One region of the Streptomyces sp. NPDC046805 genome, then DNA from elsewhere that is predicted to be linked to it. Evidence: riboswitches for the same ligand, from Rfam matches in the RefSeq annotation. Region 1 holds a riboswitch; each other region holds the start of a gene.
What was found. Region 1 has a riboswitch for thiamine pyrophosphate ahead of thiC (phosphomethylpyrimidine synthase ThiC). Riboswitches for the same ligand answer to the same signal wherever they lie in the genome.

Region 1 (3,976 bases):
GCCATTTCGCTGCCCACCCACCAGGCCGACCGGCTGATGCCCGCGGCTCAGCAGCTGCAGAGCGAGATCGGGCGACTGATCGGGTCACTCGCGCTCTCTATCAGTATCTGAAAACTCACTCCTTGTGATCTGGTGTGCACGTTCAGCAAGATGCCACCAGTGTCAGAGGGGTCATTCCCGGCCAGTCGGTGTCATATGACGGGGTAGGCGATGCGCGAGTCCGTACAGGCAGAGGTCATGATGAGCTTTCTCGTGTCAGAGGAGCTCTCCTTCCGCATCCCGGTGGAGCTGCGGTACCAGACCTGTGATCCCTATGCCGTACGACTGACCTTCCATCTACCCGGGGACGCGCCCGTGACCTGGGCTTTCGGGCGCGAGCTGCTGATCGACGGGGTGGGCCGGCCGTGCGGGGACGGCGATGTGCACATCGCGCCCACGAATCCCGAGGTGCTGGGCGAGGTGCTGATCCGGCTTCAAGTGGGCGGTGATCAGGCGGTGTTCCGGTCTTCCGCGCCACCGCTGGTGGCCTTCCTCGACCGTACGGACAAGCTGGTGCCGCTGGGGCAGGAGGGAACGCTGGCGGACTTCGACGCTCACCTCGAGGAAGCCCTGGACCGCATCCTGGCCGAGGAACAGAGCGCGGGCTGAAGCGTTACGGCACCCGAGGCGTGGCGCTCGGCTGCGTTGACCATCTTTGCAGAAACGCTTCTGCTCGCCCGGTTCGGCGGCCCCGCCCCGGCTGGAGCGTCAGCGCTTGCGGCGCCGGCCCCGCCCGCCGTGTGCCGCCGCCAGCGGGGCTGCCGGAGGCGCCGCCGTCTGCTGCCCCGGCCGGTCGGCCGACACCACCAGGGCCGCGAGGGCGGTGGTGACCGGTACCGAGGCGACCAGGCCGATCGAGCCGACCAGCGTGCGCACGATCTCCTCGGCCACCAACTCGCTGTTGGCGACCGTCCCCACGCTGCTCTGCGCGATGGAGAAGAGCAGCAGCAGCGGCAGTGCGGCACCGGCGTAGGCGAGGACGAGCGTGTTGACGACCGAGGCGATGTGGTCGCGGCCGATGCGGATGCCGGCCCGGTACAGCCCGCGCCAGCCCATCGTCGGGTTGGCCTCGTGCAGCTCCCAGACGGCGGACGTCTGCGTCACCGTCACGTCGTCCAGGACACCCAGCGAACCGATGATGACGCCGGCCAGCAGCAGGCCGCTCATGTCTATCGACGGGTACAGGCCGTGGATCAGGCCGGTGCTGTCGTCCGTGTTGCCGGTGAGCGCGGCCCAGCCGATGAACTCCGAGCCGAGGGCGCCGATCAGCGACAGGGAGACGAGCGTGCCCAGCACTGCCACCGACGTACGTGCCGACAGGCCGTGGCACATGTAGAGGGCGATCAGCATGATGGCGCTCGACCCGACGACCGCCACGACCAACGGGTTCGAGCCCTGGAGGATCGCGGGGAGGATGAACAGGGTCAGCACCAGGAAGCTGACGGCCAGCGCGACCAGCGCCATGACACCGCGCATCCGGCCCACCACCACGACGGCGAGCGCGAAGATCCCGGCGAGCAGCGCCATCGGGAACTGCCGGTTCACATCGGTGACCGAGTACTGCAGGTCCTTCGGCGCCGAAGGCTCGTACGCGACCACGACCTTCTCGTCCTGGTGCAACTGCCGTGTCTGATCAGGCTGCACGAGCTCCGTGAACGTACGGCCCTTGTCGTTGCCGGTGTCGACGCGGACCGTGGCCTTCTTGCAGCTGCCCTTCGCCTGCTGCGGTGCGGAGGTGCCCTCGGCGGTAGAGGGGTCGCCGGCCGGGGCGCCTCCCGAGGCGTTCACCGATCCGCAACTCACCTCCACGACCTTGGTGACCGTCGCCTGCTGCGTCTGCCGGTCGAAGCCGACGCCGGTGCGCTTGTGCGGGGGTGCTCCACCGGGCCAGAGCACCACGAGACCCACCACGACCGCCGCCGTGAACGGGATCAGGACGGCCGCGATCACCTTGCGCAGATGCTTGGAGACGGGCGCGGCGGGGCCATGGCTGTGACTGTGCGAGTGGCCGTGCCCGTGGCCGCCATCGACGCCATGGCCGTGCTCCTGGCCGTGTCCGCCGCTGAAATCCGGTCCCTGATGGCCGTGTTCACCACCGTGCCGGCGGACCTGTCCACCACCATGTGCGCCGCCGCGGCGGGCGTCGTGTCCGCGCGGCGGCTCGGGCGGCGGGTACGGAGGCTGCTGCGTCGTGGTCACCGACCGATCATCGCAAGAACGACAGGGGCCCACTGGTCACCGCGCCCGAATTGACGCTAGCGTGGAGTCACCTTTGCACACGCGGGAGCTCGGAGCACCGGGCTGAGAGGGCGCTGACCTCCGTATTCGCGATGTTTCACGTGGAACGAACGGCGTTCCACACGGAACCAGCGACGAACGGAAACCGCTGCGTCGACCGCTGAACCTGTTACCGGGTAATGCCGGCGTAGGGAGTAGGTCTCATGACCAACAAGGACGCACGCACGCCTGCCTCCGCTCAGGGTGAACAGCCACAGGAGGCCGGGAAGTCCATCGGCTGGCACAAGGGGTACGTCGAGGGCTCACGGCCCGACGTGCGCGTGCCGGTCCGTCAGGTGCACCTCACCAACGGGCAGTCGGTCACGCTGTACGACACCTCCGGCCCGTACACCGATCCACTCGTCGACACCGATGTCCGCAGGGGCCTGTCGCCGCTGCGGGAGAACTGGATCGTTGCCCGCGGCGACACCGAGGAGTACGCGGGCCGCCCCGTCCGGCCCGAGGACGACGGCATCAAGCACACCTCGCCGCGTGGCGGACTGCGCAACCTCGACGCGGTCTTCCCCGGGGGGCCGCGCCAGCCGCGCCGCAGCCGCGACGGCAGCGCGGTCACGCAGCTCGCGTACGCCCGCCGGGGCGAGATCACGCCCGAGATGGAGTACGTGGCCGTCCGGGAGAACGTCTCCCCGGAGGTCGTTCGCGAGGAGATCGCGGCGGGACGGGCCGTGCTGCCCGCCAACGTCAATCACCCCGAGATCGAGCCGATGATCATCGGTAAGCGATTCCTGGTGAAGGTCAACGCCAACATCGGCAACTCGGCGGTGACGTCCTCCATCGAGGAGGAGGTCGAGAAGATGACCTGGGCGACCCGCTGGGGCGCCGACACGGTCATGGACCTGTCCACCGGCCGCAACATCCACACCACCCGCGAGTGGGTGCTGCGCAACTCCCCCGTCCCCATCGGCACGGTGCCGCTCTATCAGGCCCTGGAGAAGGTCGACGGCAGGGCCGAGGAACTGACCTGGGAGATCTACAAGGACACGGTCGTCGAGCAGGCCGAGCAGGGCGTGGACTACATGACGGTCCACGCGGGCGTACGCCTGCCGTACGTGCCGCTCACCGCGAACCGCAAGACCGGCATCGTCTCGCGCGGCGGCTCGATCATGGCGGCGTGGTGCCTCGCCCACCACAAGGAGTCGTTCCTGTACGAGAACTTCGAGGAGCTCTGCGAGATCCTCGCCGCCTACGACGTCACCTACTCGCTGGGCGACGGTCTGCGGCCGGGGTCGATCGCGGACGCCAACGACGAGGCGCAGTTCGCGGAGTTGCGCACACTCGGGGAACTCAACGCGATCGCCAAGCGTTTTCACGTACAGACCATGATCGAGGGCCCGGGACACGTCCCGATGCACAAGATCAAGGAGAACATCGACCTGCAACAGGAGATCTGCGATGAGGCTCCGTTCTATACCCTCGGCCCGCTGACGACGGACGTCGCGCCGGCGTACGACCACATCACCTCCGGCATCGGTGCCGCGATGATCGCCTGGTGGGGCACGGCCATGCTCTGCTACGTCACGCCCAAGGAGCACTTGGGCCTGCCCAACCGTGACGACGTCAAGACCGGCGTCATCACCTACAAGATCGCCGCCCACGCAGCCGACCTCGCGAAGGGGCACCCAGGTGCGCAGGAGTGGGA
Region 2 (3,976 bases), on a different contig from region 1:
AAGTGCCTGCGGGGGATGCGCCCCGCACGCCGGGCCAGCCGTCCCGCCTCCACCGCGTGCCTCATCGCCCCGGCCATCAGCTCGGGCTCCTGCGCCCGCGTCACGGCCGAGGCGAGCATCACACCGGCACACCCGAGCTCCATCGCCAGCGCCACGTCCGACGCCGTGCCCGCTCCGGCGTCCAGGATCACGGGCACGCGCGCGTGCTCGACGATCAGCTGGAAGTTGTGCGGGTTGCGGATGCCGAGCCCGGAGCCGATCGGTGACCCGAGCGGCATGACGGCCGCGCAGCCCACGTCCTGAAGTTTCCGCGCCAGCACGGGGTCGTCGTTCGTGTACGGCAGGACCGTGAACCCGTCGTCGACCAGCGTCTCCGCCGCGTCCAGCAGCTCGATCGGGTCGGGCAGCAGGGTCCGCTCGTCGGCGATGACCTCCAGTTTGACCAGGTCGGTCCCCAGCGCCTCCCGGGCCAGCCGGGCCGTCAGCACGGCCTCGCCCGCCGTGAAGCACCCCGCCGTGTTCGGCAGCACGCGGATGCCGAGCCGCTGGAGCACCGACAGCACGGACCCGTGCACCCCGGGATCGACCCGGCGCATCGCCACGGTCGTCAGCTCGGTGCCGGAGGCGACCAGCGCCCGCTCCAGCACATCGAGGCTGGGCGCACCTCCGGTCCCCATGATCAGGCGGGACGTGAAGGACGTACCGCCGAGGACGAAGGGGTCGTCGGCCATGGGTCAGCCTCCTTGGACGGCGGTGAGGACTTCGACGCGGTCTCCCTCGGCGAGGGGAGTGGACGGCCACTGCGCGCGCGGGACCACGGTTTCGTTGAGTGCGGCGGCCACTCCCGAGGGGGCCGTGGTGAGGGTCTGCACCAGGGCGTCGAGCGCCGTGCCGGACTCGACCTCCCGGCGCCGGCCGTTGACGGAGATGTTCATGCGGGCTGCTCCGAGAGTGCGGTGGGTGCGGTGAGTGCGGTGGGTGCGGTCGGTACGGCGCCGAAGCGCAGCGGCGTGAACGGGCGCGCCTCCTCCGGGAGGTCGCCCGTGGCCAGGGCGTGCGCCATGACGTCCCCGGTGACCGGCGTGAGCAGCACGCCGTTGCGGAAGTGCCCGGTGGCCAGCAGCAGCCCGTCGAGGGCGGTCGGGCCGAGCAGCGGCGCGTTGTCGGGGGAGCCGGGGCGCAGGCCCGCGCGGGTCTCGGCCAGGGGCAGCTCGGTGATCCCCGGCACCAGCTCATGGGCGTCCCGCAGCAGCTCGTACACGCCCCCCGCGGTCACCGTCGTGTCCCAGCCGAGCTCCTCGCTCGTCGCGCCGACGACGAGCTCGCCGTTCTCCCGCGGCACCAGGTAGACCTGGCTGCCGCGCACCACGGCCCGCACGGTGCGGCTCAGGAACGGCGCGTACCGCCGCGGCACGGACAGCCGCAGCACCTGCCCCTTCACCGGCCGCACGGGCGGTCGTACGTCCTCCGGCACGCCCGTGAGCCGACCGCTCAGGCTCCCGGCCGCCAGCACCACCCGGCCCGCGCCCAGCCCGGTGCCGTCCGCCGTGGTGACGCCGGCCGCCCGGCCTCCCACGACGTCGAGACGCTCGGCCCACGCGCGGTGGAACACCACCCCGGCCCGCTCGCACGCGGCCACCAGCGCGGCCGCCAGCCGCCGCGGGTCGATCTGGTGGTCGCCGTCGACCCGCAGCCCGCCGCGCACGCCCGGCGCGAGCATCGGCTCCAGGCGCCGGCAGTCCCGGCCGGACAGCCACGTGGAGTCCAGCCCCGACCGCTGCTGCAGCGCGTGCAGTTCGCGCAGGTGGGCGCGGTCGTCGGCGTCCAGCGCGACCGCGAGCGTGCCGCAGCGGCGGTAGCCGAGGTCGTGGCCGGTCAGCTCGGTCAGCTCGGCCGCGAAGTCCGGGTAGCGGCGGGCCGACTCCAGGTTCAGGCCGAGCAAGGTCTGCTCGCCGTGGTGGAGTTCCGTGACCGCGGCCAGCATCCCGGCCGCGACCTGCGCGGCCCCGCCACCGGGCTCGGGGTCCACCACGGCCGTGGCGAACCCGCGCTGCGCGGCCCGCCAGGCCGTGACCAGGCCGATGATTCCGCCCCCGACGACGAGGACGTCCGAGGTACGAGACGGCATGGGCGTCCAGCCCCTCCCTTCGCCGGCATGACCCGGATCAGGTTCGTACGGTCGGAGGCCGCCAGCCTCCCTCTCAGCCCGGTGCGTCCGGGCTCCCGCGAGTGCTTGTACTGGTGGTCACCCTAGCCCGCGGCGTGCCGCGCCCGTAAGCCCGCGAGAGAGCCTCGGCCCGCCGGGACCCCGCCCGCCCAGCACACCCCCTGACCGACGGTATTGCGATTGTCTATGGTGATCGGGTGAGCGAGCAGACGGAGCGACAGGGCATGTCACCGGGGCGGCGCGTGGTCGTCGTCGGCGCCGGGATGGCCGGGGTGCAGACCGCGGTCGCCCTGCGGGAACAGGGCTTCAGCGGCCCCTTGACACTGATCGGCGCGGAGCCGCACCAGCCGTACGACCGGCCGCCGCTGTCCAAGGCGATCCTGCTCGGCAAGGCCGAGGGCTCGGCCCTCGACATCGACTTCGAGACGCTCGGCATCGAACTCCTGCTGGGACGCGAGGCGTTGGGCGTGCGCCCCGACGACCACGAACTGGACACCGAGGCGGGCCCGGTCCCGTACGACGTCCTCGTCCTCGCGACCGGCGCCGAGCCCGTCCGCCTTCCCGGTGCGGAGGGCGTCCCCGGTGTGCATCTGCTGCGCACCCTCGACGACGCCGAACGGCTGCGGCCCGTGCTCGCCCGGCAGCACGCCATCGTGGTCGTCGGCGCGGGCTGGATCGGCGCCGAGTTCGCGACGGCCGCGCGCGAGGCGGGCTGCTCGGTGACGGTCGTCGAGGCCGCCGACCGCCCGCTCGCGGAGGCGCTTCCCGCCGAGGTGACCGCGCCGATGACCGCCTGGTACGCCGACAGTGGCGCCGCCCTGCGCACCCACGCGCGCGTGGAGCGCGTCGAGCCGGGCGCGGTCGTCCTCGACGACGGTGCGCGGCTGCCCGCGGACGCCGTCGTGGTCGGTGTCGGCGCGCGCCCCGCCACGGGCTGGCTCGCCGGCTGCGGCATCGAGCTCGGCGCGCACGGCGAGATCGTGGCCGACGCGCACCTGCGCACCTCCGCCCCGGACGTGTACGCGGTCGGCGACTGCGCCTCGTTCCCCTCGGGGCGCTACGGCGAGCGGCTGCTCGTGCACCACTGGGACAACGCCCTCCAGGGCCCGCGCGCGGTCGCGGCGACCATCCTCGGCGAGGCGGACGTGGTCTACGACCCGGTGCCGTACTTCTGGTCCGAGCAGTTCGGACGCTTCGTCCAGTACGCGGGACACCACGCGTCGGCCGACACGCTGCTGTGGCGCGGCGAGCCCGCCGCCGCGGCCTGGACCGTCTGCTGGCTGCGCGAGGACCGGCTGGTCGCGCTGCTGGCGGTGGGCAGGCCGCGGGACCTGGCCCAGGGGCGACGGCTGATCGAGAGCGGCGCACGGGTGGACCCGGGGGTGCTGGCCGACCCCGCGCGCCCGCTGAAGGAAGCAGTTGTTTGAGCCGAAAAGTCCCAGGTTGGACCGGCCCGACTTCCGACTGTCAGTCCGGGATGGCACGCTGTTTCCGTGACCGAGATTGACGCAAAGACCGATGCTCTCGTCCCCGCCTGGCTCAACCTCCCCGAGATCGCCGAGATGCTCGGTGTCGAGGTGACACGGGTGCGGCAGCTGGTCAAGGAGGGCCAGCTCATCGCCGTACGCCGTGGCGAGAACCGCGCGCTGCACGTCCCCGCCGCCTTCATCGACGGGGACAAGGTGGTCAAGGGCCTCTCCGGGACCCTGACGCTGCTGCGGGACGACGGCTTCAGCGACGAAGAGATGCTGGAGTGGCTCTTCACCCCCGACCCGTCCCTGCCCGGGACGCCCGCCCAGGCGCTGAGTG
Region 3 (3,976 bases), on a different contig from region 1:
TAGTTGGCGGAGCCAGTCGAGTTGGCCGCCGTCGAGTCGACCGTAGCCCTTGCCCGGAACGAGCGTGTCCAGCGTGATCATCCGCCATCCGCCGAGGGTGGTCGCCCCTGCCCGCTCACCCGTGGCTCCCTCGTACACCGCCTCGGGCTGAACATGGCCGCTGCCGAGCACGTCGGCGAAGGCGGTGCGGTCGTCGTGGTTACCGGTGGTGTAGAAGACGTGCGCCCCTCGTCGGTCGGCGTAGCCGGACAGGAGTTCACGTGCCCGCGTGTACGCCTCGTGAGAGCCGTCGTCCGCGACGTCGCCGGTGACCACCACCGCGTCGAGGTCGTCCAGATGACCTAGTTCGCCCAGCAAGCGACGGAGGGCCGCAGTGCCATCGCCGCCGTCCTCGTCGGGGCCGCCGGACCGGTCCAGATGGGTGTCCGAGAGATGCAAGATCCGCATCGTCCGAAGTTAGCCTCCGGCACCGGCGACGAGCCATGGCTTTCTCGCCATGCGGTCCCCTCCGTGGGATCCTGGCTGCCCCGACCCCCGTGAAATCGAACGGGCTCAGGGATGAGCGCTGCCCAATATGCTGAACGACAGCCGCGTGACTTCGCGCTCGGCCAGCCACTCCATCAGCTCAAACATGTCCATGCCCACCCCTTCGGGGAGATCATCCCACCCACTCGAGCGCGCGCTCTCGGGCCGTCCCTGGGCCGGCGACGACTACTGATGACAGTCGTGGAGACTGACAGCCGCAGGTCACCCAATTGGATCTGCGACACTGGTGAGGCCATGCCTAAGCCCGGAGAACTCACTTTCGTCGCCCCGCGCGGAGCCAAGCTGCCGCCGCGGCATCTCGCCGATCTCTCGCCCGCCGAGCGCAAGGAAGCCGTTGCCGCGATCGGCGAGAAGCCGTTTCGTGCGAAGCAGCTTTCGCAGCACTACTTCGCGCGGTACGCGCACGACCCGGCGGAGTGGACCGACATCCCAGCCGGGTCGCGCGGCAAGCTGCAGGAGGCACTGCTGCCTGAGCTGATGACGGTCGTACGGCACCTGGCGACCGACCAGGGCAGCACGCGCAAGACGCTGTGGCGGCTGTTCGACGGGACGCTCGTCGAGTCGGTGCTGATGCGCTACCCGGACCGGGTGACCATGTGCATCAGCTCGCAGGCGGGCTGCGGCATGAACTGCCCGTTCTGCGCGACCGGGCAGGCGGGGCTCGACCGGAATCTGTCCACGGCCGAGATCGTGCACCAGATCGTGGACGGGATGCGGGCGCTGCGGGACGGTGAGGTTCCCGGTGGTCCCGCCCGGCTGTCCAACATCGTCTTCATGGGCATGGGCGAGCCGCTCGCCAACTACAAGCGCGTCGTGGGTGCCATCCGCGCCCTCACCGACCCCGAGCCCGACGGGCTCGGCCTCTCGCAGCGCGGGATCACCGTGTCGACCGTCGGGCTCGTCCCGGCGATCCACCGTTTCGCCGACGAGGGCTTCAAGTGCCGCCTCGCCGTCTCGCTGCACGCGCCCGACGACGAGCTGCGCGACACCCTCGTCCCCGTGAACACGCGGTGGAAGGTGCGCGAGGTGCTGGACGCCGGGCTCGAGTACGCGGCCAAGTCCGGGCGCCGGCTGTCCATCGAGTACGCGCTCATCCGGGACATCAACGACCAGGCGTGGCGCGGCGACCGGCTCGGCCGGCTGCTCAAGGGCAAGCCCGTGCACGTCAACCTCATCCCGCTCAACCCGACCCCCGGCTCCAAGTGGACCGCGTCCCGGCCCGAGGACGAGAAGGCCTTCGTCGAGGCCATCGCGGCCCACGGGGTGCCCGTCACCATCCGGGACACCCGCGGTCAGGAGATCGACGGGGCCTGCGGTCAGCTGGCGGCGACCGAACGGTAGACCGGCGGGGGCCTGGCGGTATTCTGGGGCCTGCACTACGCCGTACAACTTCATACATCGTCATATTCCGACAGGGGAGCGCCACAGCGCTGAGAGTGCGGCAACCGGGCCGCAGACCCTCTGAACCTCGCCCAGGTCATTCTGGGTAGGGAGTTCGGACATCACTCAAGCTGTTGCGCCCTGTCCGGGCCTCCTCGCGGGGCCCGGACAGGGCCGCGTCTCTTCCTGGTCACCCCAGGAGGAATCCAGTGCAGATCAAGCACACCAGGACCGCAGTGGCCGCCGCGGTCGGCCTCGGCCTCGTCACGCTGTCCGCGTGCGGACCCACGGGCAACGACAGCAAGGGGGGCGCGGACTCCAAGACCGTCACCCTCGTCAGCCACGACTCGTGGGCCGTCTCGAAGAGCGTCCTCAAGGACTTCGAGAAGCAGTCCGGCTACCAGGTCAGGGTCCTCAAGGACGGCGACGCCGGGCAGGCCGTCAACAAGGCGATCCTCACCAAGGACAACCCGCAGGGCGACGTCTTCTTCGGCGTCGACAACACCCTGCTGTCCCGCGCTCTCGACAACGGGCTGTTCCAGCCGTACCAGGCCAAGGGTGCTGAGCTGATCCAGCCGCAGTACCGGGTCGACCAGGGCAAGCACCGGGTCACGCCCATCGACACCGGCGACATCTGTGTCAACTACGACAAGGCGTACTTCAGCAAGCACAGGCTGACCCCGCCGAAGACCTTCGCCGACCTGGCCAAGCCCGCGTACAAGAACCTCCTCGTCACCGAGAACGCCGCCACCTCCTCGCCGGGCCTCGGCTTCCTGCTCGGCAGCGCCGCGCGTTACGGCGACAAGGGCTGGGAGGGGTACTGGAAGAAGCTCGAGGCCAACGGCGTCAAGGTCGTCGACGGCTGGGAGCAGGCGTACGACCAGGAGTTCTCCGGCTCCGCCGGCGGCATGAAGGCGCACGGCGACCGGCCGCTCGTCGTCTCGTACGCCTCCTCGCCGCCCGCCGAGGTCATCTACGGCGACCCGAAGCCCACCACCGCCCCGACCGGCGTGGCGACCGGCACCTGCTTCCGGCAGACCGAGTACGCCGGACTGCTGAGCAACGCCCGCAACACCAAGGGCGGCAAGGCGCTCATCGACTTCCTGCTGAGTCGCGAGTTCCAGAACGACATGCCGCTCAACATGTTCGTCTACCCCGTGGTCAAGGGCGCCCAGGCGCCGGCCGAGTTCGTCAAGTACGGCCCCCAGGCCAAGGACCCCGAGACCATGGCCCCCGGCCACATCGCCGCCAACCGCGACCAGTGGGTCAAGTCGTGGACGTCGCTCGTACTGAAGTAGCGGCGACCAAGCGCGGGGGCGCGGCGCGGCTCGGGCTGATGGCCGGGCCCGTCGCGTTCTTCGCCGTCTTCTTCGCCTGGCCCGTCGTCGCGATCGTCGCCCGGGGCCTGAAGGCCGACGGTGTCTGGCGGTTGGGCCGTGTCGTCGATGTCATCTCGCAGTCCGGCATCCGGCACGTCCTGTGGTTCACCACCTGGCAGGCGCTTGTCTCCACCGCGCTGACTCTCCTGGTCGCGCTGCCCGGCGCCTATGTCTTCGCCCGGCTCGACTTCCCGGGCAAGCAGGTCCTGCGGGCTGTCGTCACCGTTCCGTTCGTGCTGCCCACGGTCGTCGTCGGTACGGCGTTCCTGGCGCTCGTCGGACGTGGCGGGCTCCTCGACGACCTGTGGGGCGTACGGCTGGACACCACTGTGTGGGCGATCCTCCTGGCGCACGTCTTCTTCAACTACGCGGTCGTCGTACGGACGGTGGGCGGGCTGTGGGCCCAGCTCGACCCGCGCCAGGAGGAGGCCGCGCGGATGCTGGGCGCCTCGCCGCTGCGGGCCTGGCGCACGGTCACGTTGCCGGCGCTGGCTCCGGCCGTGGCCGCCGCCGCACTGATGGTGTTCCTGTTCACCTTCACCTCCTTCGGCGTGGTGCAGATCCTCGGCGGCCCCGCCTTCTCGACCCTCGAAGTGGAGATCTACCGGCAGACGTCCGAGCTCTTCGACCTCTCCACGGCCGCGGTCCTCACGCTCGTCCAGTTCGTCGCG

Region 2: it holds a riboswitch for thiamine pyrophosphate, as region 1 does, so the genes downstream of both, thiO (glycine oxidase ThiO) here and thiC (phosphomethylpyrimidine synthase ThiC) in region 1, are expected to answer to the same signal.
Region 3: it holds a riboswitch for thiamine pyrophosphate, as region 1 does, so the genes downstream of both, ABZ910_RS07915 (thiamine ABC transporter substrate-binding protein) here and thiC (phosphomethylpyrimidine synthase ThiC) in region 1, are expected to answer to the same signal.

The regions. Positions count from the first base shown of each region.
Region 1 covers NZ_JBEYYC010000003.1:34,800-38,775, reverse strand. Annotated here, with positions in the region: gene ABZ910_RS04670 (IclR family transcriptional regulator C-terminal domain-containing protein) at 1-111, shown strand, start outside; gene ABZ910_RS04665 (SsgA family sporulation/cell division regulator) at 211-648, shown strand; gene ABZ910_RS04660 (YibE/F family protein) at 748-2,238, opposite strand; TPP riboswitch at 2,310-2,488, shown strand; gene thiC (phosphomethylpyrimidine synthase ThiC) at 2,481-3,976, shown strand, end outside.
Region 2 covers NZ_JBEYYC010000002.1:302,184-306,159, reverse strand. Annotated here, with positions in the region: gene ABZ910_RS04155 (thiazole synthase) at 1-731, opposite strand, end outside; gene thiS (sulfur carrier protein ThiS) at 735-935, opposite strand; gene thiO (glycine oxidase ThiO) at 932-2,128, opposite strand; TPP riboswitch at 2,126-2,237, opposite strand; gene ABZ910_RS04140 (FAD-dependent oxidoreductase) at 2,365-3,594, shown strand; gene ABZ910_RS04135 (Rv2175c family DNA-binding protein) at 3,661-3,976, shown strand, end outside.
Region 3 covers NZ_JBEYYC010000005.1:47,633-51,608, reverse strand. Annotated here, with positions in the region: gene ABZ910_RS07925 (metallophosphoesterase) at 1-447, opposite strand, end outside; gene rlmN (23S rRNA (adenine(2503)-C(2))-methyltransferase RlmN) at 781-1,887, shown strand; TPP riboswitch at 1,950-2,057, shown strand; gene ABZ910_RS07915 (thiamine ABC transporter substrate-binding protein) at 2,136-3,224, shown strand; gene ABZ910_RS07910 (iron ABC transporter permease) at 3,263-3,976, shown strand, end outside.